Regions from separate parts of the Salinivibrio sp. PR6 genome, predicted to be linked through region 1. Evidence: predicted binding sites of a transcription regulator. Region 1 holds the regulator's gene; each other region holds the start of a gene.
What was found. The regulator MetJ, encoded in region 1, represses methionine synthesis genes. The targets are predictions, from matches to a motif close to TTAGACNTNTANANGTCTAA.

Region 1 (6,778 bases):
CTGAATTGCAAAAACAGCCATGACAAGGTGCCAGAAAAGATCCCAGACAGTGCAACAATCGTGTCACCACTTTCACGCAGATCTTGCACCGCGTAGTTAATCGGTAACCCGGCGCCCACGGTCGCATTGTAGAGCCAATGGCGCCCGGTTTTGCTAAACGCCTGCTGAATCGCGTGGTACTGCTCGGCGGGTGCGGCGCCCGCCTCTTTGTTGGCGGAGATTAAGTGAAAGCCATGCTCGGCAAGTCGCGGATACAAGTACGCTAATGACTCACTGGCGGTGACATCCAACACAATCACATCGTCATACGGGTGATTCAGTAGACGGGTGAGCCACTCATCATCAAAATAAGGCTCGCAACGCTCGTCAAACCCATCCAACACACGCGTGGCATCAATACCGGCAAAATCAAGCCATTGGTTGCGGCTGTCCACCACTGAAATCAGTGAGACTTCCTTACCATGACGCTTTTCCAAGTGTGCTTTTTGCTCGGCAAAAAGGCTTAGCCAACGGGTACCAATATTGCCTTTGCCCACCAACACCAAGCCGATACGGCGCTGAGCTTGAAACAAGGCATCATGCAAACTGGCAACCAGTGCCTGAGTGTGGACGTGACGTAGGATAGCAACCAGGCTCAGCCCAGAGGCCGACTCACTGATAAATTCCACCGGCTGTGATTTGAGTTGCTGATAGAAGCCATGGCAGTGTACGGGATTGTTCACCACGCCTGCCCCAACCGCCGCCACCATGGTAAAGCCTTCGCGCAGTTTGAGTTCAGCTGGGAGGCCGGCGTCTTGAATTTGCGCCATTACCAATGCCACCACTTCCGTGGTAAACGCTAACAAAATACGGTACTGGTCGTCTTGGTAATCCGTTGCTAATGGCTGTACTTTTAGCTGCGACAAAATCCGGCTGAGCTCTTGTTTTATCGCTTGAAAATCTTGTCCTCGCGCGACATCAAACTGGAGCAAGCTCACCTCATCCAACGCCGTAATGATTTTTGCCCCGCGCCCGGTGGCTAACACGCGTTCAATACGTGTTGATCCGCTATCCGGCGCTTGGGTGCAGCGCAACGTGAGATCGGTCGCACTTTGCGCCACCGGCTGTAAGGTTCGGCTATGCAGCACGGGAGCGGCGAGTCGCGCCAGCTCGCCCGCCTCGTCAAGACGAATTAAAGGCAGCAAACAGGCATTATCAACATGGCGTGGGTCCGCGCTATAGACCCCCGCGACATCACTCCAAATGGTCACACGGCTCACGCCTGCAAGCGCCCCCAAGACAGTAGCCGAGTAATCGGAGCCATTGCGCCCTAACAGAACCGTTTCTCCCGCTTGATTTTGTGCCATAAAGCCGGTGATCACCACATGCGTATCGCCATGCTGTGAAAGCTGATTTTGCAATAAAGGCCAAGACGCCCCGCGATCCACTTCCGGCTGAGCGGCGCGCTCGGCGCGCAAACATTGGCGTGAGTCTAACATCACCGCGGCACGTCGATGCTGCTTCAATAACTGGGCCAACAGACGCGCCGACCAGACCTCTCCAAAACCTTGCACGTACGCTTTGTCGCTCTCGTTCACGCCCTGATCGCCCAACGACGCAATGGTTGCGATATCGGCATAAAGCGCATCCACCAGCTTCTGCTTGGGTTCACCATCAATCAAGTTCTCAATCAAGTCTTGCTGAAAGGCGCGCACCGCTTGCAAGGTCTCATGCGCCACTCGTCCATCCTTGTCTAACTGTGCTAACCACATGATCAGCTGGTTAGTGGTTTTTCCTGCCGCGGACACCACGATTAAGTCTTGCTGGCTCGCATGCGCGGTCAATACATCGACCACGCGACGATAGCAATCAGGGCTCGCAAGGCTACTGCCACCAAACTTGTGCAATTGGCGTGGTGACTCGGGGGACGTTTCCGTCGGTTGCGCATGCATGGCAAGGTCTCTCTTAATGTCTATCGATCTCGGTAAAGCGGCGCGCACTGAAGCGCAGCCTCTATGGGGTGTCACCCTCTAAACGGGCAAAGGCGTTCGCCAAATCGGCAACCAAATCTTGCGCATCTTCTAATCCAATGGAAAAACGCAACAAGGTCGGTGCGATGCCCGCCTCCGCTTGCGCGGCGTCACTCATGGCTCTGTGTGTCATCGAACCAGGGTGCGTCACTAAGCTTTCTACCCCCCCGAGAGACTCGGCGAGGGCAAATAACGTGAGGCCATCAATAAATCGCGCCACACCGGCTTGGTCTGTATCCAATTCTAAGCTCAGCATGCTACCAAACCCCGCTTGCTGGCGCGCAGCAATTTGGTGGCCAGGGTGAGAGGCCAATCCGGGGTAGTAGATTTTCCGCACTGCCGACACCGTTTGCAGGTAACTGAGTACCGCTTCAGTGTTGTGTTGGTGTTGTTTAACGCGTGCACCCAATGTGCGCAACCCTCGCAGTGTCATATAACTGTCAAATGCATTGCCCGTCGCCCCTAAGCAATTTCCCCACCAAGCCAATGTCTCGGCAAGTTCACTGGTCGCGGCGATCACCGCGCCACCGACAATATCAGAATGGCCATTAATAAATTTGGTGGTCGAATGCACCACCATATCCGCGCCCAGCGCAAAAGGCGTTTGCAAAGCTGGCGATAAAAACGTGTTGTCGACCACTACCCAAGCCCCCACTTGATGGGCTTTTTGGCATATTTCTGCGATATCGACCACGCGTAAGAGTGGATTGGATGGGGTTTCCACCAGCACGAGCTTGGGCTGTTTAGCCAATGCTTGGTCCAACGCATCATGGTCCGATTGATCGACAAAACTTACCTGCCAGATCCCTTGTTTGGCACGCGATTCGAGCAAGCGATAGGTGCCGCCATAACAATCATGTGGGGCGACAATATGCTCACCAGCTTCCAACAGAGATAGCACCAAGTTTATCGCCGACATCCCGCAGTTGGTCACCACCGCACCTGCGCCCCCTTCTAAGTCAGTCAGCGCTTGTTCGAGCTGCGCACGCGTTGGGTTGCCGCCTCGCGCGTAGTCGTAAGTAGGCACATCACCCAGTGCCGGGAAACGGTAATTGGTCGATAAGTACAGGGGAGGCACCACCGCATGGTGCTGGGTGTCAGTCCCAATCCCGGTCCGAACGGCGATAGTGTCGGTTTTTTTCTCAGTCATGATCTATCCTTGCTAGTCTGGTTTGCGCATGGTGGGCGTGATCCAGGTTTCATACTGCCACCTTACCCTGCGCTTTTTGGGACGTCAACACTTCTAGACGTCTATACTCCTTTGCATGTGGCGGTTAATATAGCTAAAATCTCCGCAGCATCATTCTGGGTATTCCATAATCAAGATAGGTGAGACATGGCGCAGTGGAACGGCGACTACATTAATCCGTATGCCGAACATGGTAAAAAGAAAGAGCAGGTAAAGAAGATCACCGTCTCTATCCCATTAAAAGTACTAAAAATTCTTACCGACGAGCGTACTCGTCGTCAGGTGCAAAACCTCCGTCATGCGACCAACAGTGAGTTGTTGTGTGAGGCATTTCTTCATGCCTACACCGGCCAACCACTACCAACCGATGACGATATCCGTAAGGATAAACCCGACAGCATTCCCGCTGAAGCACGTCGGATCATGGAAGAGCTTGGTATCGAGTTCGACGATAGCGAATACTAAAAAAACCCGCCGATTGGCGGGTTTTCTGTAATGATAGGTGCTCAGCACAGCCTTTTCGGGCTCTATTCCACCGCGCTTTCCTCACGCTCAAGCATTACGCCTTATCGAGCATATAGTTTTCTGGCATCTCGATACGAGCCACGCCGGTTTCCACGGCGGCCAGCGCTACCGCGCGGGCGACCTTAGGTAATAAACGCGCGTCCATTGGCTTGGGAATAATGTAATCTGGGCCAAAGCTTAGCGAAGACAAACCGGCGGCGTTTAATACCGTTTGTGGGACAGGCTCTTTGGCTAGGCTGCGAATGGCTTCTACCGCTGCCAACTTCATCGCATCGTTAATTTCACTGGCACGTACATCCAATGCGCCACGGAAAATAAACGGGAAGCAGAGCACGTTATTGACCTGATTCGGGTAATCCGAACGCCCGGTTCCCATTATCAGATCATCGCGCACTTGATGCGCCACATCCGGATGAATTTCAGGATCTGGGTTCGAGCAGGCAAATACCACGGGTTTATCTGCCATCAGCTTCAAGGCGTCGGGTGAGAGCAAGTCTGGACCGGAGACGCCAACGAACATATCCGCGCCCTCAATCACATCTTCGAGGGTACGCTTATCCGTGTTATTGGCAAACAGCTGCTTGTATTTGTTGATGTCGTCACGACGCGTATGAATCACGCCTTTACGATCCAACATATAGATTTTTTCCCGCTGAGCGCCACATTTTATTAATAGCTCCATACAGGCAACAGCCGCTGCGCCTGCGCCCATGCACACCACCGTCGCCTCGCGGATATCTTTGCCTTGCAGCTCAAGCGCGTTAAGCATGCCGGCAGCGGTGACGATGGCCGTGCCGTGTTGATCATCATGAAATACAGGCACTTCGCAACGTGCAATCAATTGTTTTTCAATCTCAAAACAATCTGGGGCTTTGATATCCTCGAGATTGATACCGCCAAAGGTATCCGCGATGTTCGCCACGGTATCCACGAATTCATCGATAGTACGGTGTTTGACTTCAATGTCGATCGAGTCCAAGCCAGCAAAACGCTTGAACAATAAAGCTTTACCTTCCATGACAGGCTTAGAAGCCATGGGGCCTAAATTTCCTAGCCCCAAAATCGCGGTGCCGTTTGAGACCACCGCCACCATGTTGCCTTTACCCGTATAGCGGTAAACCGCATCCGCATCTTGCGCTATCTCACGCACAGGCTCAGCAACGCCAGGACTATACGCCAACGCGAGATCCGCGGCCGAGTCAGCAGGTTTGCTCAATTCAACAGAAATTTTTCCGGGAGTAGGGTATGCATGATAATCCAGCGCTTGCTGGCGTTTATCGTCCGACATCTAGTGTTCCTAATTATTATCGTGAAGGGGAAACTAATATCGACAGGGAAGCGTCACCGATATTAGTCAGACACTCTACAAACCACACAGGGAAGGTTTGTATAATAAAAAAGATGGTAACGCAGGGAGCAAACGTCCACCAGTACTAACAGCGCATTCGCGATGATGCTCGGACCTGTTGTCCGATGACAGGGACGATACGATCAAAAAAGGGACGCTGATGCGTCCCTTCTCTGTATTCGGTCAATAGCGGCTTATTTTTTGCTGCTAAGGGCACCGAAACGCTTCTTAAAGCGGTCAACACGGCCACCGGTATCAAGGATACGCTGCTTACCAGTGTAGAATGGGTGACACTTGTCACACACGTCTAGGTAAATGTCTTTGCCTAGGGTTGTGCTGAACGCGAATTCGTTACCGCAAGAGCATTTTGCTGTGACGGCTTTGTACTCTGGATGGATACCAGCTTTCATAGGGATAACCTCATCTTAAAGGCCGTGTCGCTCTCCCGATCCTAAGCCGGGCACCACACGTCGTTAACAAACATTTTCTAAGGCGCGCAATTCTAATCAAGCGCCCTCTTTTTCGCAACTTTTTTGTGCAATCCGCGTGTCTCTTACGGTGCAACAAGGCTTTGCCAACGTGTGGCTAACCGTTACACTGACATTCCTTCTGGCCAATAAGATGTTGTGATGGAACAGTTTGCTCAGGTGGCTTTGCCTGTCCCTTTGCCGAAAACCTTTGATTACCGTATTGCTGACGATCAGCATCCGATCATCGGAGGGCGCGTCAAGGTGCCGTTTGGACGCCAGCATAAAGTTGGCATCGTTACCGGCTTGTCGCCAACGGCCAGTGTGGAAGCCAGCCAACTCAAAGCGATTGATACCGTACTCGACACGCAGCCCGTTTGGACCCCCGCGGTATACAATCTCCTGCAATGGGCGAGCCGTTTTTACCATCATCCGCTAGGGGATGCGATGGGGGCGGTGATGCCAACCTCGCTGCGCAAAGGACGCCCTGCGACATTGCAGCAACAAAAATGGTGGCAAATCACCGAGTCAGGACAAAACCAACCTCTATCAGGTCTGAGCCGCGCCCCCAAACAAGCCCGAGTGTTGCAGCTTCTCACTCACGGCCCAGCCACTCAAGCCGACTTAATCGAACAAGATATCGGCACGCCGGTGCTAAAAACGGTGGCAGAAAAAGGCTGGATCGCGCCCTACTCGCCCCCTTCTCAGGCCAATGCTTGGGTAAAAGACTTTGCGGTGACCGAAGAAAAGCCGACGTTAAATCACGAGCAAGCGATGGCGGTTGCCACCCTCAATGCTGGCGATGGTTTTACCTGCGCGCTATTAGAGGGGATCACTGGCTCAGGCAAAACCGAGGTGTATCTCAATGTGCTTGAGCCGGTGCTCGCACGTGGCCAGCAAGCGCTCATCCTGGTGCCAGAAATTGGCCTGACACCACAAACCATTCGCCGTTTTGAGCGCCGCTTTGCTGTTCCTGTGACCGTGATGCATTCAGGGCTCAGCGATACCGACCGTCTCAACGCCTGGCTGGCCGCACGGGAAAATCAAGCCGCGATAGTGATTGGCACACGCTCAGCGCTTTTTACCCCCATGGCAAAGCTTGGCATCATCATTATAGATGAGGAGCACGACCCTTCCTATAAGCAGCAAGATAGCTTTCGCTATCACGCCCGCGATCTGGCTGTCATGCGGGGGCATGAAGAACAAGTGCCGGTGATCTTGGGCTCGGCAACGCCATCAC
Region 2 (6,778 bases), on a different contig from region 1:
GTCAGAGATCTTTGACGATGCAGACGGCGCGCGTCCGACTAACGTTGAAGTGATGCAGATCTTCAACACGAGCCCAATCCGCGTACTGGGCTGTGTGCCATGGAAAATCGATCTGATTGCTACCCGTGCCAGCGATATGGCTAAGCACTTGAATGCCACCATCATCAATGAAGGTGAAATTCACTCGCGCCGTATCAAGAGCATTACCTTCTGCGCACGCTCTATTCCTAACATGGTTGAGCACTTCCGCCCTGGCTCACTGCTAGTGACCTCGGCAGACCGTCCAGACGTGATTGTCGCGGCCTGCTTGGCAGCAATGAACGGCGTGGAAATCGGTGCGCTGCTGCTGACCGGTGGTTACTCGATCCCTGATCAGCTCAAAGCATTGTGTGACCGTGCCTTTGAAACCGGCCTACCAGTGTTCACCACCGCAGGTAACACCTGGCAAACCTCACTCAACCTGCAAAGCTTCAGCCTCGAAGTCCCGGCTGACGACAAAGAGCGCGTTGAGTTTGTGAACGACCATGTGGCCAGCCACATTGATGGCAACTGGATTGAGTCACTAAGCTCTGGCTCTAACCGCGAGCGTCGCCTCAGCCCACCCGCCTTCCGTTACCAGCTCACCGAGTTTGCGCGTAAAGCCGCCAAGCGCATTGTGCTGCCAGAAGGTGACGAGCCACGCACCATTAAAGCGGCCGCTATCTGTGCGGAACGTAAAATTGCTGAGTGTGTGCTTTTGGGTAATCCAGAAGAAATTAAACGTGTTGCCGATCAGCAAGGCGTTACCTTGGGCGCTGGCGTAGAAATCATTGACCCCGTGAAAGCGCGTGACAAATATGTGGCCCGCTTGGTTGAGCTGCGTAAGAGCAAAGGCATCACCGAAGTGATTGCGCAAGAGCACCTGGAAGACACCGTGGTGCTGGGTACCATGATGCTAGAGGCCAACGAGGTGGACGGCCTGGTTTCCGGTGCCGTGCACACCACGGCCAACACCATTCGCCCACCGCTGCAGATCATCAAGACAGCGCCGAACGCCTCATTGGTGTCGTCGGTCTTCTTCATGCTGCTGCCTGAGCAAGTGCTGGTATACGGTGACTGTGCGATCAACCCAGATCCAAACGCTGAGCAACTGGCAGAAATCGCCATTCAATCGGCCGATTCAGCCAGCGCCTTTGGTATCGAGCCACGCGTAGCGATGATCTCTTACTCAACCGGTAGCTCGGGTAAAGGGGCTGACGTGGATAAAGTTCGCGAAGCCACCCGCCTTGCCAAAGAGAAACGCCCTGATCTGGTGATTGATGGCCCACTGCAGTACGACGCAGCAATCATGGAAAATGTTGCTAAGTCGAAAGCACCGGATTCACCGGTTGCCGGTAAAGCGACCGTGTTCGTCTTCCCAGACTTGAACACAGGTAACACCACCTACAAGGCGGTACAGCGTTCTGCTGAGCTGGTGTCTATCGGTCCAATGCTGCAAGGCATGCGCAAACCGGTGAACGACCTGTCTCGTGGCGCACTGGTAGATGACATTGTTTACACAGTGGCCCTGACAGCTATCCAAGCGAAACAAGCGGAAGACAACGGCCAAGTGTAATTTTCACCACGCCCTGTCGAGATAAAACAAAAGCCAGCACCTGTTGCTGGCTTTTTTGCGTTTGCGTTCACAACGTGACATGCAAACGCGATCTAGCATGGCGTATCCATTCTGGTTTTGGAGTCGAAGATGGCTAACGAGTTCGATCCCGTCACGCTACGGCATACCCTGCACCAAACCCCTGAGCTTTCTAACCACGAAGCCCTCACCGCACGCACTATCGCTGCTCAGTTGCGGCAATTTGGCTTTCACCCAGCCACTGATGTCGGCGGCCACGGGATCCTGGTCACCACTCAAGGCGCTGCGCCAGGGCCCACCACCTTGCTACGCGCCGATTTTGATGCGCTCCCGATTGAAGAGCGTGGAACACAGGCTTATTGCTCCCAGCATTCGGGCGTGATGCATGCGTGTGGCCATGATGGTCATACCGCGGCGTTGCTAGCCGTCGCTGCCGAGCTTAGCCACACGCCGCCCGCTCGTGGTACTGTGCTGCTTGCCTTTCAGCCTGCCGAAGAAACCGGAGAAGGCGCAGCGCGTATGTGCGAGTCCCCCGCACTTACCAACGCGCAAATTGATAACGTCTACGCCTTTCACAATCTCCCCGGCTTTAATCAACATCAAATCGTGGTACGCCCAGGGACCTTTGCCTGTGCCTCGACTGGAGTCGCCATTGAGCTGTACGGAAAAACCTCTCATGCCGCCTACCCCGAACGCGGGATTAGCCCTGCCGGTGCGATGACAGGCGTGATGCATACCCTGACACAACTGCCCGACGCCTACCCTGAGGCCAACAGCCTTGTCACCTTGGTTCATGCCCAGTTAGGAGAGCCCGCCTACGGCGTCGCCCCCGGCCACGCGACCGTGATGGCTACCTTGCGCAGTGATGACAACGCCTGCTTTCATGCCATGAAAGCCGACTTGATAGACAAAGTGAACACGCTGGCGGCTCGGGCAGGGTTGACGGTCAGTTTTAGCTGGCATGAGCCCTTTATCGCGGCCGAGAACAGTACCCACCATACACAGCATGTCGCCAATGCCGCGCAGTCGCTAGGGGTTGAGGTACATTGGCTTAATGAACCGATGCGTTGGTCAGAAGATGTGGCCGAGTTTCTCGCCCGTTGGCCGGGCGCGTTATTTGGTATTGGCAGTGGCGAGCATCATCCGCAACTGCACAACCCCGATTATGATTTTCCCGATGCGATTCTCCCCACCGCTAGGGCGATGTTTACCGCTTTGGTCGCTGAGCATCACGGGCGTTACACGGATTGATCACGTCCTACCCCAGCGCCAGCCACACGCCAACGCCCACCATCAAGGTGCCGGCGACACGGTTAAGCAGTTGCACGTTGCCTCTTTGCTGCAGAAACTGACGCAACGTGCGACCGCCACTGGCATACAACATCAAGCAGCTAAACTCGGTCAGCAGAATAATCAACACCAGCACACTTAACTGGCTGGGCAGCGCTAATTTAGGATTAATAAACGGGGGCAACAGTGAGATCATAAACGCCCAGCCTTTCGGGTTAGCAATCGCGGTGACAAATCCTTGGGTCGCCAAGGACCACGCTGATGCTTCACTGGGGCTAGCGTCATCATCCTCAGGAATGGCCATTTTCCCGCGAGATCGCCACATTTGTACCCCAAGAAACGCCAGATAGGCACCACCGACGTATTTGAACACCTGAAAGATAGACGGATAGTTAAGCATCATTGCCGCCACCCCAATTACCGAGGCAATCGCTACCAACCCCACGCCAATTAACTCGCCCCACATCATATGCAGGCTACGCTTAACGCCGATGGTCATTCCCAGCGTCATCGAGAGGGTCATACACATCCCAGGTGTCACGGACACCAGAAAAAAGGTCGGGATGAACAAGGAAAGCATGGTGGTATCAATCAAAGCAGTTGGCATAAAGCGTAATCAGAACAAAGCACTACAGGAGCTCCTAGTAAACGCCCTTTATCGTTTGAGATCAAGCCTACTGTTGAGTTTATAACCAAGCGATTGGACTTATTGCCATTTAGACGTCCAGAAGTAAAAATATCCATTGACTTAATTTTGACTAACTCATAGCATCAATAACCAGAGCGACAGCAAGAATGTGGCACAAGCCGCTGAGTGAGTCTGCTGTGATCAAATTATTCGCCAAGGACATGTGATGATTGAGATAACCAACCTCAACAAGGTATTCGAACTCGGGGAACGCCGAATTCATGCCCTTAATGACATCAACTTATTTATTCCCAAGGGGAAAGTATTTGGTGTGATCGGTGCCTCCGGTGCAGGGAAAAGTACCCTGATCCGGATGGTTAACCTGCTCGAGCGCCCAACCAGCGGCTCAGTCAAAGTGGGTGGCACTAACCTCACTGCGCTACCCAGCCGCCAGTTAACCCAAGCGCGCCGTAAAATCGGGATGATTTTCCAACACTTTAATTTGCTCTCGTCACGCACCGTGTTCGACAACATCGCCCTGCCGCTTGAGCTAAGTGGCTCGAGCCGCGATGAGATTGAAACACGCGTGAGCGAACTGCTCGATCTGGTCGGCTTGGCCGATAAGCGTGATGTGTATCCTGCCAGCCTCAGTGGCGGACAAAAACAACGTGTCGCCATTGCCCGTGCATTGGCGCCAAGCCCCAACGTTCTGCTTTGTGATGAAGCCACCAGCGCACTGGATCCAGCCACTACGCAATCCATTCTGTCGCTGCTGCAAACCATCAACCAAAAGCTCAACCTCACCATTTTGCTGATCACCCACGAAATGGATGTGGTCAAACGTATCTGTGACGACGTCGCTATTATTGGCGATGGCGAGCTCGTCGAGTCCGGTCCGGTGGGCGAGATTTTTGCGCATCCCAAATCCGACTTGGCCAAACAATTTATTCGTTCAACCCTCGACTTGTCAGTGCCGCATGATTTTGCCCAGCGCTTACAACAAGAATACTTCGAAGGCAGTTACCCCTTGGTGCGCCTCGAGTTTACCGGCGCGACGGTCGATGACCCATTAATCAGCCAGATCTCGCGCCTGTTTGATATCGACATCAGCATTTTAAGCTCAGATATCGACTACGCCGGCGGCGTGAAATTCGGCCTACTCCTTGCGGAAATCATGGGTCCAAAAGAGGCGGTTGAAAACGCCATCACTTACCTCAACAAGCACCATGTCAACACGGAGGTACTCGGCTATGTTGATTGATCAACTCACCCACTGGGTCAATGAAAACAGCGCCCTTATCAACTTGCTCCTCGAAGCCACTGGCCAAACCCTGTACATGGTGTTTGCCTCCGGGATCATGGGGTTTGTGATTGGCATCCCATTGGGCGTGTTACTGCATGTGACCAAACCCGGTGGTTTGCTGGGCCAGCCGCAAGTTAACCAGGTGCTCGGCGCAATAGTGAACATTGGTCGCTCTATCCCCTTTATTATCTTGCTGGTGGCAATTATTCCGTTTACCCGCATGGTGGTTGGTACCTCGATTGGTACCGCAGCGGCGATTGTGCCGCTTACCGTCGGCGCGATTCCATTTATTGCCCGCTTGGTTGAAGGGGCGTTACTCGAGTTACCGGCTGGGCTAGAGGAAGCGGCCAAAGCGATGGGCGCGAACCCGTTCCAGATTATTTATAAAGTGCTCATACCTGAAGCGCTCCCCGGCATCATCAATGGCGCGACCATTACCTGGGTTACCTTGGTGAGCTACTCGGCCATGGCCGGTGCGGTCGGCGGCGGCGGCCTTGGGGATGTGGGCATCCGCTATGGCTATCAGCGCTTTGACACCACAGTGATGCTGATCACCGTTGTAATGCTGGTAGTCTTAGTGCAAGCGATTCAATCTTTTGGTGATTACTTGGTGCGACGCGCCGATCACCGCTAAATCAAACACAATAATGACGAATATGTTCCAAACAGGGAGACAGACAATGAAAACCACGATCAAAACACTACTTGCCACTCTTGGCCTTGCCTCAACCTTGGTGCTGACTGGCTGCGGCGAGAAAGAACAAGCCGCGACCGATACCAACAGCATCACCGTGGGCGTGATGGCCGGCGAAGAAGCACAAGTCGCTGAACATGCGGTGGAAGAAGCGAAAAAGCTCGGTCTTGAGGTAGAGCTGGTGACCTTTACCGATTACGTGTCACCGAACGCGGCACTGGATGATGGCTCGGTCGACGTGAATGCTTTCCAACACAAACCTTACTTGGACGCACAAATCAAAGACCGTGGTTATGAATTTGCGATTGCCGGCAACACCTTTGTGTATCCGATTGCGGCTTATTCTTACAAGCTAGATAGCGTCGAGGATCTACCAGAAGGCGGTAAAATTGCGGTGCCTAACAACCCATCGAACCTAGGCCGTTCACTGGTATTGCTTGAGCAGCAAGGGATCATCAAGCTCAAAGAAGGCGCAGGCATCAACGCGACTAAACTGGATATCGTTGAGAACCCGAAAAACGTAGAAATCATCGAGCTAGAAACCCCACAACTGCCTCGCTCATTGGAAGATGTGGACTTGGCTATCATCAACAACACCTTTGCAGCAGGCGTGGGCCTAACGCCAAGCAAAGACGGTATCTTTGTTGAAGACAAAGAATCACCTTATGTGAACCTGATTGTGGCGCGCAAAGACAACGTCGACGCAGAAAACGTCAAAACCTTTGTTAAAGCCTACCAAACTGATGCGGTTTACAACGCCGCGATGGAAATCTTCGACGGCGCCGTGGTAAAAGGCTGGTAAGCTAGCATAACAATGTGTTAGCTCAGACGAACGCATCGATGCCAACCAGTATAAATAGCTAGACAAACGCCACAGTGACTGGTGAAATAACTGTGGCGTTTTTTAATCATAGTTCTCAACCTTAATTTCCAGCAGCAATACCGCACAGATAAAAAATGGTGACAATTTGATGCGAAAACGTGCGTTCTCAGATTAGCATTCTTTTAATTCGGAATACTCCGCTTATGGTCAGAAACACGAGTAGCAAACGTATTTTGGAATCGCCATAACGTTTAGCCTCTCATATTTCTCTAATCGCTTGAGTAATTTAAATTTTCTGGTAGATTTTTTTCTCTTCCATCAAAACACCCCATCCCTTCCTAGCAATCAGGGATTAATAAAGCATCAATTTAGGAGATAGCATGGGCCTGATTATCACGGTCATAATATTGGTCTTATTGACTAGCGCG
Region 3 (6,778 bases), on a different contig from region 1:
TGCGGGGGTGTCGCCTATGGTGCGGGTAGATGGCGATATGCGCAAGCTTAGTCTGCCACCGCTTAGCCACCAAGCCGTAAGGCAATTAGTACTGGCGGTGATGAGCCCTGAGCAGCAGCATAGTTTTGACAATGCATGGGAAATCGACTTTTCCTTTGAGCTGGCCTCGGTGGCGCGTTTTCGTGTTAATGCGTTCCATCAGCAACATGGCTGTGCGGCGGTTTTTCGTGTGGTGCCAACGGCTGTCCCAAGGTTAGAGGATTTATCCGCGCCGCCACTTTTCAGTGAGCTGGCTTTGTTACACCAAGGATTGGTGTTGGTGACTGGGCCGACAGGCTCGGGGAAATCGACCACATTGGCGGCCATGATCGCGCAGATAAATCACCACCAGCAAAAGCATATTCTGACAATCGAAGATCCGATTGAGTTTATCCACCCGTCCGAGCAAAGCTTGGTGAACCAGCGAGAGGTCAAGCGTGATACGCAGTCTTTTCAGCAGGCATTGCGATCCGCGCTGCGTGAAGACCCAGATGTGATATTGGTGGGTGAGCTACGTGATTTAGAAACCATCAGCTTGGCATTAACCGCGGCAGAAACCGGGCATTTGGTGTTTGCGACCTTGCATACCGTCAGCGCTGCTAAAAGTGTTGATCGTATCATTGACGTTTTTCCGGGCAGTGATAAACCCTTGGTACGTTCAATGCTGTCTGCTTCACTGCGGGCGGTTATCTCTCAGCAGCTTGTCAAAAGTGTCCAAGGTCAGCGTGTTGCCGCTTATGAAATCATGACGGTGACGTCAGCGATTTGTAACTTGATCCGAGAGGATAGAGTGGCGCAAATCACCTCCATGATGCAAACCGGCACCGCGCATGGCATGCAGACCATGGCGCAAGCGATGGCACAGCTAGAGAACCAAGGCGTAATTGCGCCGCAGGAGGCGATAACGTCCACTCAATCTGTGTATTGACGCTCAAACCAGCTTTCGATAATCACCACCGCAGATTGGGCGTCGACGGCGCCTTTTCCCAGCGCCTTATACCCGCCGCGGGAAAACAGATCCGCACGCGCTTCACGGGTAGATAGGCGTTCATCGTGCAGCTCAACCGGGTAGCCGAAACGTCCATGCAGGCGGTTGGCAAACTTCTTTGCCCTTGGCGTGATGGTCTCTAAAGGTTGACCGTGTAAATCAAGCGGTAAGCCTACCACCAGATAATCGGGTTGCCAGTCTTTGAGTATGGCTTCAATGTCATCCCAATTTGGGATCCCGTCTCGGGCTTTTAAGGCACACAAAGGGCGAGCGGTGCCAGTTAGCGACTGGCCGATGGCAACGCCAATGCTTTTGACGCCGTAATCAAATCCAATAATGGTTTGTGCGTTCATGCATGTCCTACTTGTGAAGAGAGGTTTGCGGCGTCAATGCCGAGCTGATCGAGCGCTTTTTGCCAACGTTGGTGAACGGGGGTATCAAAAATGACCTTTGGATCGGCTTCCAGTGTTAGCCAGCTATTGTCGGCCAGTTCCTGCTCGAGCTGTCCCGGCTCCCAGCCTGCATAGCCCAGCGCGACCAGAAATTGCTCTGGCTGTTGCTCGGTGCCGAGAATCGAGAGAATATCTTTTGAGGTCGTGACCGATAGCTGATCAGACAGGGGAATACTGGTGCCATACTCACAGGTTGCAGGATGCAGCACAAAGCCTCTGTCTTCGGAGACAGGACCACCAAACAACACAGGTTGAGACAAGCTCTCTGTGGTGCTTGAAAGGGGGAGCTGGCGCTCGACGTCAATTTGATCCAGCATTTTGCCGACAGACAAATTAATGGGGTGGTTAATCATCAGTCCCATTGCCCCATCATGGCTATGCTCACAGACATAAATGACACCATGCTGAAAACGGCTATCAGCCATACTGGGCATCGCGATTAAAAAATGATTTTTCAGATCCATATCGCCGTCTCCTGTTGGTGCGCGTACCTTGAGTATGCGCGAAGATTGATGTTTTAGATAATGAAGGAGGCGCTGCGCCTCCTCAAATTAGGCGCAGCGTCTGGCGATTGCCTCCATCAAGATGTCACCAATTGAAATGTCATACGCGGCGTCAATCTCGCGAATACAGGTCGGACTGGTGACGTTGATTTCTGTTAGCTTGTCGCCAATCACGTCGAGCCCTACGAATATCAGCCCTTTCTCTTTCAATGTCGGAGCGATCGCGCGTGCGATTGTCCAATCAGTCTCTGATAAAGGACGCGCTTCGCCACGGCCGCCAGCAGCCAAGTTACCGCGCGTTTCACCGTCGGCCGGGATACGGGCTAAACAGTAGGGAACCGGTTCGCCATCAACAATTAAGATGCGCTTGTCACCGTTGCTGATGTCAGGGACGAAAGTTTGTGCCATGCAAAAACGTTGGCCATGCTCGGTCAGGGTTTCAATTATCACCGACAGGTTCGGATCGCCTTGTTTGACTCGAAAGATAGACGCGCCGCCCATGCCATCGAGTGGTTTTAAAATCACATCGCCGTGTTCGGCTTGGAATGCTTTAATTTCGTCGGCACGACGGGTCACCAAAGTGGTCGGCGTATGCTCTGGGAACCACGCGGTATAAAGCTTTTCATTGCAGTCACGCAAACTTTGCGGCTTGTTAACAATCAATACACCCGCTTCCTCAGCCCGCTCTAACATGTAGGTTGCGTAGATGTATTCCGTATCAAACGGCGGATCTTTGCGCATCAATATGGCATCAAATTTTCGCAATGCGAGGGTTTGGGTTTGGTCGATTTGGTACCAATGGTCAGGGTTATCCATCACAGTCACACTGTGGGTGCGAGCGTATGGTTCACCCTGCTTCATTGACATATCTTCCATCAAGATATAATGCACTTCCCAGCCGCGTTTTTGTGCTGCTAGCATCATGGCAAACGTGGAGTCTTTTTTCACACTGATGGCCTCGATGGGGTCCATCACAACACCTATTTTCATCATGTTTCTCCTGTTTGCCGGTTAACCCAAATCGCCAAAACGGACTTGAAGGGCCGTGATGGCGGTGAGTGCCGCGGTTTCTGTTCGCAACACGCGTGGGCCTAGTAGGATCTCTTCAAAGCCGTGTTCGCGTGTCATTGCAATCTCATCATCAGACAATCCGCCCTCTGGGCCAATGAGCAAGCGTAGCTTGTCGGGGGCGTCGGGCAGCGTATTGATAGAGTAGGGGGCACGCGGATGAAGGTTCAGTTTTAAGCCATCAAACGCCTGCTGGCACCATGTGTCTAGATTGATCACCGGGTTAATGGTGGGCACCACATTACGGCCGCTTTGCTCACAGGCGCCAATCGCGATTTTTTGCCATTGTTGGCGTTTTTTCTCGAGTCGCTCAGCATTGAGTTTCACTCCGCATCGAGCCGATAAAAGGGGAGTGATGGTATTCACGCCTAATTCGACCGATTTTTGAATGGTAAACTCCATTTTCTCACCACGTGAAATCACTTGGCCGAGTTCAAAGTCAAGCGGTGACTCGACACTGTGTGATTCGCAAGCGGTAATGGTCGCGACAACCTGCTTTTTACTGACTTCCGTCAGCATAGCGGGAAACTGCGCACCACTGCCATCAAAGAGCAAAATCGGTTGTTCAGGTTGCATACGTAGGACGCGACCGAGATGGTTGGCAGCTTCGCCACTCAGTGTCACATCGCCTTGCGATGGCAAGGGCGTTGGGTGATAAATTCGAGGAATTCGCATTGTGCTCGTTTTCCATGGTCATCTCGCCCTCAGTGTAACATGGCTACGGGGACGATAGGCTTTGTCACTAATATGGGGTCGAGTGGTGAAAAAACAAATTATTCTAAGGCGTCAAGGTTTCTCACTAGTGGCTGTTGACAGCGGTTGCAGCGATAGGTGGCTTGTCCGCGCTGTATTTTATTGTGGCGGCGAATGGATAAGGCAACAGGGCCACACTCACACTGGTACGCGAAGGTTTTGCCTTGCACGGCACTGATATCAAGCTGGTGGGTGGTATTGGCAGGGGCATTAAATACCTGGTTCATTAGCGAACGCCACTCAGGACCATGTGGTTTTACCCGACCGTATAGCGCAAAGGTAACCAAATGACAGACCTCATGAGGGATCACTTCGTCGAAAAAGGTCTCCGGTGCTTGCTGTAAAAGGATTGGGTTAAACCTAACACGCCATTGCGTGGGGTGCGCGGTGCCAGCGGATTGACCCCGTAGTGTGAAGCCAATCGCAGGATAGTGTAGCTGGGTGCCTAATTGACGATTAGCCGCATCAATACACTGGTAAACACGCGTGTTAGCCGCTTGCTGTAATGCATCAGGTGACCAAGCGGTCTTGTCAAAGGCGAATGCGTCAGAAGCAGAAGACATAGTGTGGCGATCCTAGTGGCGATCAAAAAGGGAAGCCGAAGCTTCCCTTACAAGCAATGAGTACGTGGAGATTACCCGAGCTTGGCAAAGTCGCGCAATAGCGCTGCTTTGTCGGTTTTCTCCCAGGGGAAGATGTCGCGACCAAAGTGGCCATATGCAGCCGTTTGCTTATAGATGGGTTGTAATAAATCCAGCATTTCCTGCAAACCATACGGGCGTAAGTCGAAGTGTTCACGAACCGCTTTAGTGATCACTTCTGGGGCCACTTTTTCGGTACCGAAGGTCTCCACCATGATAGAAGTGGGTTCCGCAACGCCAATCGCGTAAGACAACTGGATTTCACAACGATCAGCAAGACCTGCGGCGACAATGTTTTTGGCCACGTAACGCGCGGCATACGCGGCAGAGCGATCCACTTTTGAGGGGTCTTTACCCGAGAAAGCTCCGCCACCGTGACGGGCTGCACCGCCATAGGTGTCGACAATGATTTTACGGCCTGTTAAACCACAATCGCCCATCGGTCCGCCAATCACAAAACGGCCCGTTGGGTTAATGAAATACTTGGTGTCTTTGGTCAGCCATTGTGCCGGCAATACTGGCTTGATGATTTCTTCCATCACCGCTTCGCGCAGATCGTCGGTTGAAATACTGTCGCAATGCTGTGTTGAGAGCACGACGGCATCAATACCCGCAATTTTACCGTTGTCATACGCAAAGGTGACCTGGCTTTTCGCATCTGGGCGTAACCAGTCTAACGTGCCGTTTTTACGTACTTGCGCCTGACGCTCGACCAAACGGTGTGAATAGGTGATGGGGGCAGGCATCAGCACATTGGTTTCGTTGGTGGCAAAGCCAAACATGATCCCTTGGTCCCCGGCCCCTTGATCTTTCGGATCGGCGCGGTCAACCCCTTGATTAATGTCGGGCGACTGTTTACCAATGGTGTTCAATACTGCACAAGAGTTGGCATCAAAGCCCATATCAGAGTGGACATAACCAATATCTTGAACGGTTTGACGGGTGAGCTCTTCGATATCGACCCATGCCGAGGTCGTCACTTCCCCGCCTACCATTACCATGCCAGTTTTAACATAGGTTTCGCAGGCAACGCGTGCTTTGGGGTCTTGCTCAAGGATGGCATCCAAAACAGCATCAGAAATCTGATCTGCGATTTTATCAGGATGGCCTTCAGAGACGGACTCTGAGGTAAACAGGTGCTTCGCCATGTGACACTCTCATTGGTTATCAAGGAGATTGGCGATACGTAACAAAGGGCATCGCCGATCATCTCAGATGTTTTAACTTCTAGACGTCTATTTTATTCGTAATTGTGATAAACGCAAGTCAGTTGATGCATATGGGTGTGTCTTTAAGGTATAGCAAAATTGGCTGAGGCACGCTTACACCTCATGGCATGCTTGCTGCGGATTCAGTGAACACCAAGGTGAGGGAACCGCTTCTTGCAGCCAGTGCACCAGTGATTCGACACGCAGAGGAAGACGGCCAGCGCTGCAGTAAAGACGCAACGGAACCGGCGCTGAGGCCCATTGGGGCAAACACCGCGTGATTCTATCAGGATGATGGTGTTGATAGCCAGTGGCGCTCCAAATCGGCAGCAATCCAACGCCCTGCCCATCTGCGATGGCATCTAACTGAATCGCTATCATGTCGCAATTAAAGCGGCTAGGCATGGCGCTTAAGTGATAGGTGTTGTCTTGGTCATAGAGCGTCAATCCTTGCCGGCGAAGGGCAAATACATCGAGCCAAGGGTGTTCATCGAGCATGCTAGGGTGCGTAAACGGGCCATATTGGCTGACATAGTCTGGCGCAGCGTAAATACCATATTGCCAATGGCCGAGCTGATATGAGCGACAATTGACCGGCAGCATGATGTCTCCTGCCCAGATGATAAGATCGGCCGACTGAATACGTTGTGCGCTGACTTCACTCGTCAATGTGATGGATACTCGAGGGTGCTCAGCGAGAAAAGTACTGATCAATGGACCCGCCCAGCCGCGCATCATTCCGGGGTGACAAATCACTTCTATCGCCCCTTGAAGATGATTATTTAAATCTTGTATTGCCTCTTCGCTTTTTTCTGCTAACTCAAGAATTTGATGGCAGTATCGCGCAAATATCGCCCCCGCTTTTGTTAAGACCAGTCTATTGCCTTGTCTTTGCGTTAGAGGCTGGCCTAGGTCGGCTTCCAGTTGAGCCAAGCGACGACTCACCGTTGACTTGGGTTGGCCCAATGCCTTGGCGGCAGCGGTAAGGCTTTGATGATGGCACAAAGCCGCAAACGAACGGATCGAAGAAAAATCCTGCATAACTGTCCTTTTAACGCCAGTAAGACGTCACGTCGGCTGTCCAGAAGGAGAGAAATCATCTCGTTCTATAAATGGAACGAGATGT

Region 2: the regulator MetJ is predicted to act here: its motif matches at 3,619-3,638, upstream of metN (methionine ABC transporter ATP-binding protein MetN).
Region 3: the regulator MetJ is predicted to act here: its motif matches at 5,664-5,683, upstream of metK (methionine adenosyltransferase).

The regions. Positions count from the first base shown of each region.
Region 1 covers NZ_MUFA01000006.1:174,376-181,153, reverse strand. The annotation lists gene BZG72_RS06840 (bifunctional aspartate kinase/homoserine dehydrogenase II) at 1-1,931, opposite strand, end outside; gene metB (cystathionine gamma-synthase) at 1,993-3,159, opposite strand; gene metJ (met regulon transcriptional regulator MetJ) at 3,346-3,663, shown strand; gene BZG72_RS06825 (malic enzyme-like NAD(P)-binding protein) at 3,758-5,011, opposite strand; gene rpmE (50S ribosomal protein L31) at 5,266-5,481, opposite strand; gene priA (primosomal protein N') at 5,698-6,778, shown strand, end outside.
Region 2 covers NZ_MUFA01000002.1:93,462-100,239, forward strand. The annotation lists gene pta (phosphate acetyltransferase) at 1-1,594, shown strand, start outside; gene BZG72_RS01970 (amidohydrolase) at 1,724-2,863, shown strand; gene BZG72_RS01975 (LysE family translocator) at 2,871-3,509, opposite strand; gene metN (methionine ABC transporter ATP-binding protein MetN) at 3,757-4,791, shown strand; gene BZG72_RS01985 (methionine ABC transporter permease) at 4,781-5,467, shown strand; gene metQ (methionine ABC transporter substrate-binding lipoprotein MetQ) at 5,514-6,329, shown strand; gene BZG72_RS01995 (LemA family protein) at 6,731-6,778, shown strand, end outside.
Region 3 covers NZ_MUFA01000024.1:10,589-17,366, forward strand. The annotation lists gene BZG72_RS14460 (type IV pilus twitching motility protein PilT) at 1-967, shown strand, start outside; gene ruvX (Holliday junction resolvase RuvX) at 952-1,380, opposite strand; gene BZG72_RS14470 (YqgE/AlgH family protein) at 1,377-1,943, opposite strand; gene gshB (glutathione synthase) at 2,031-2,975, opposite strand; gene rsmE (16S rRNA (uracil(1498)-N(3))-methyltransferase) at 2,994-3,725, opposite strand; gene BZG72_RS14485 (SprT family zinc-dependent metalloprotease) at 3,824-4,366, opposite strand; gene metK (methionine adenosyltransferase) at 4,438-5,592, opposite strand; gene BZG72_RS14495 (LysR family transcriptional regulator) at 5,767-6,693, opposite strand.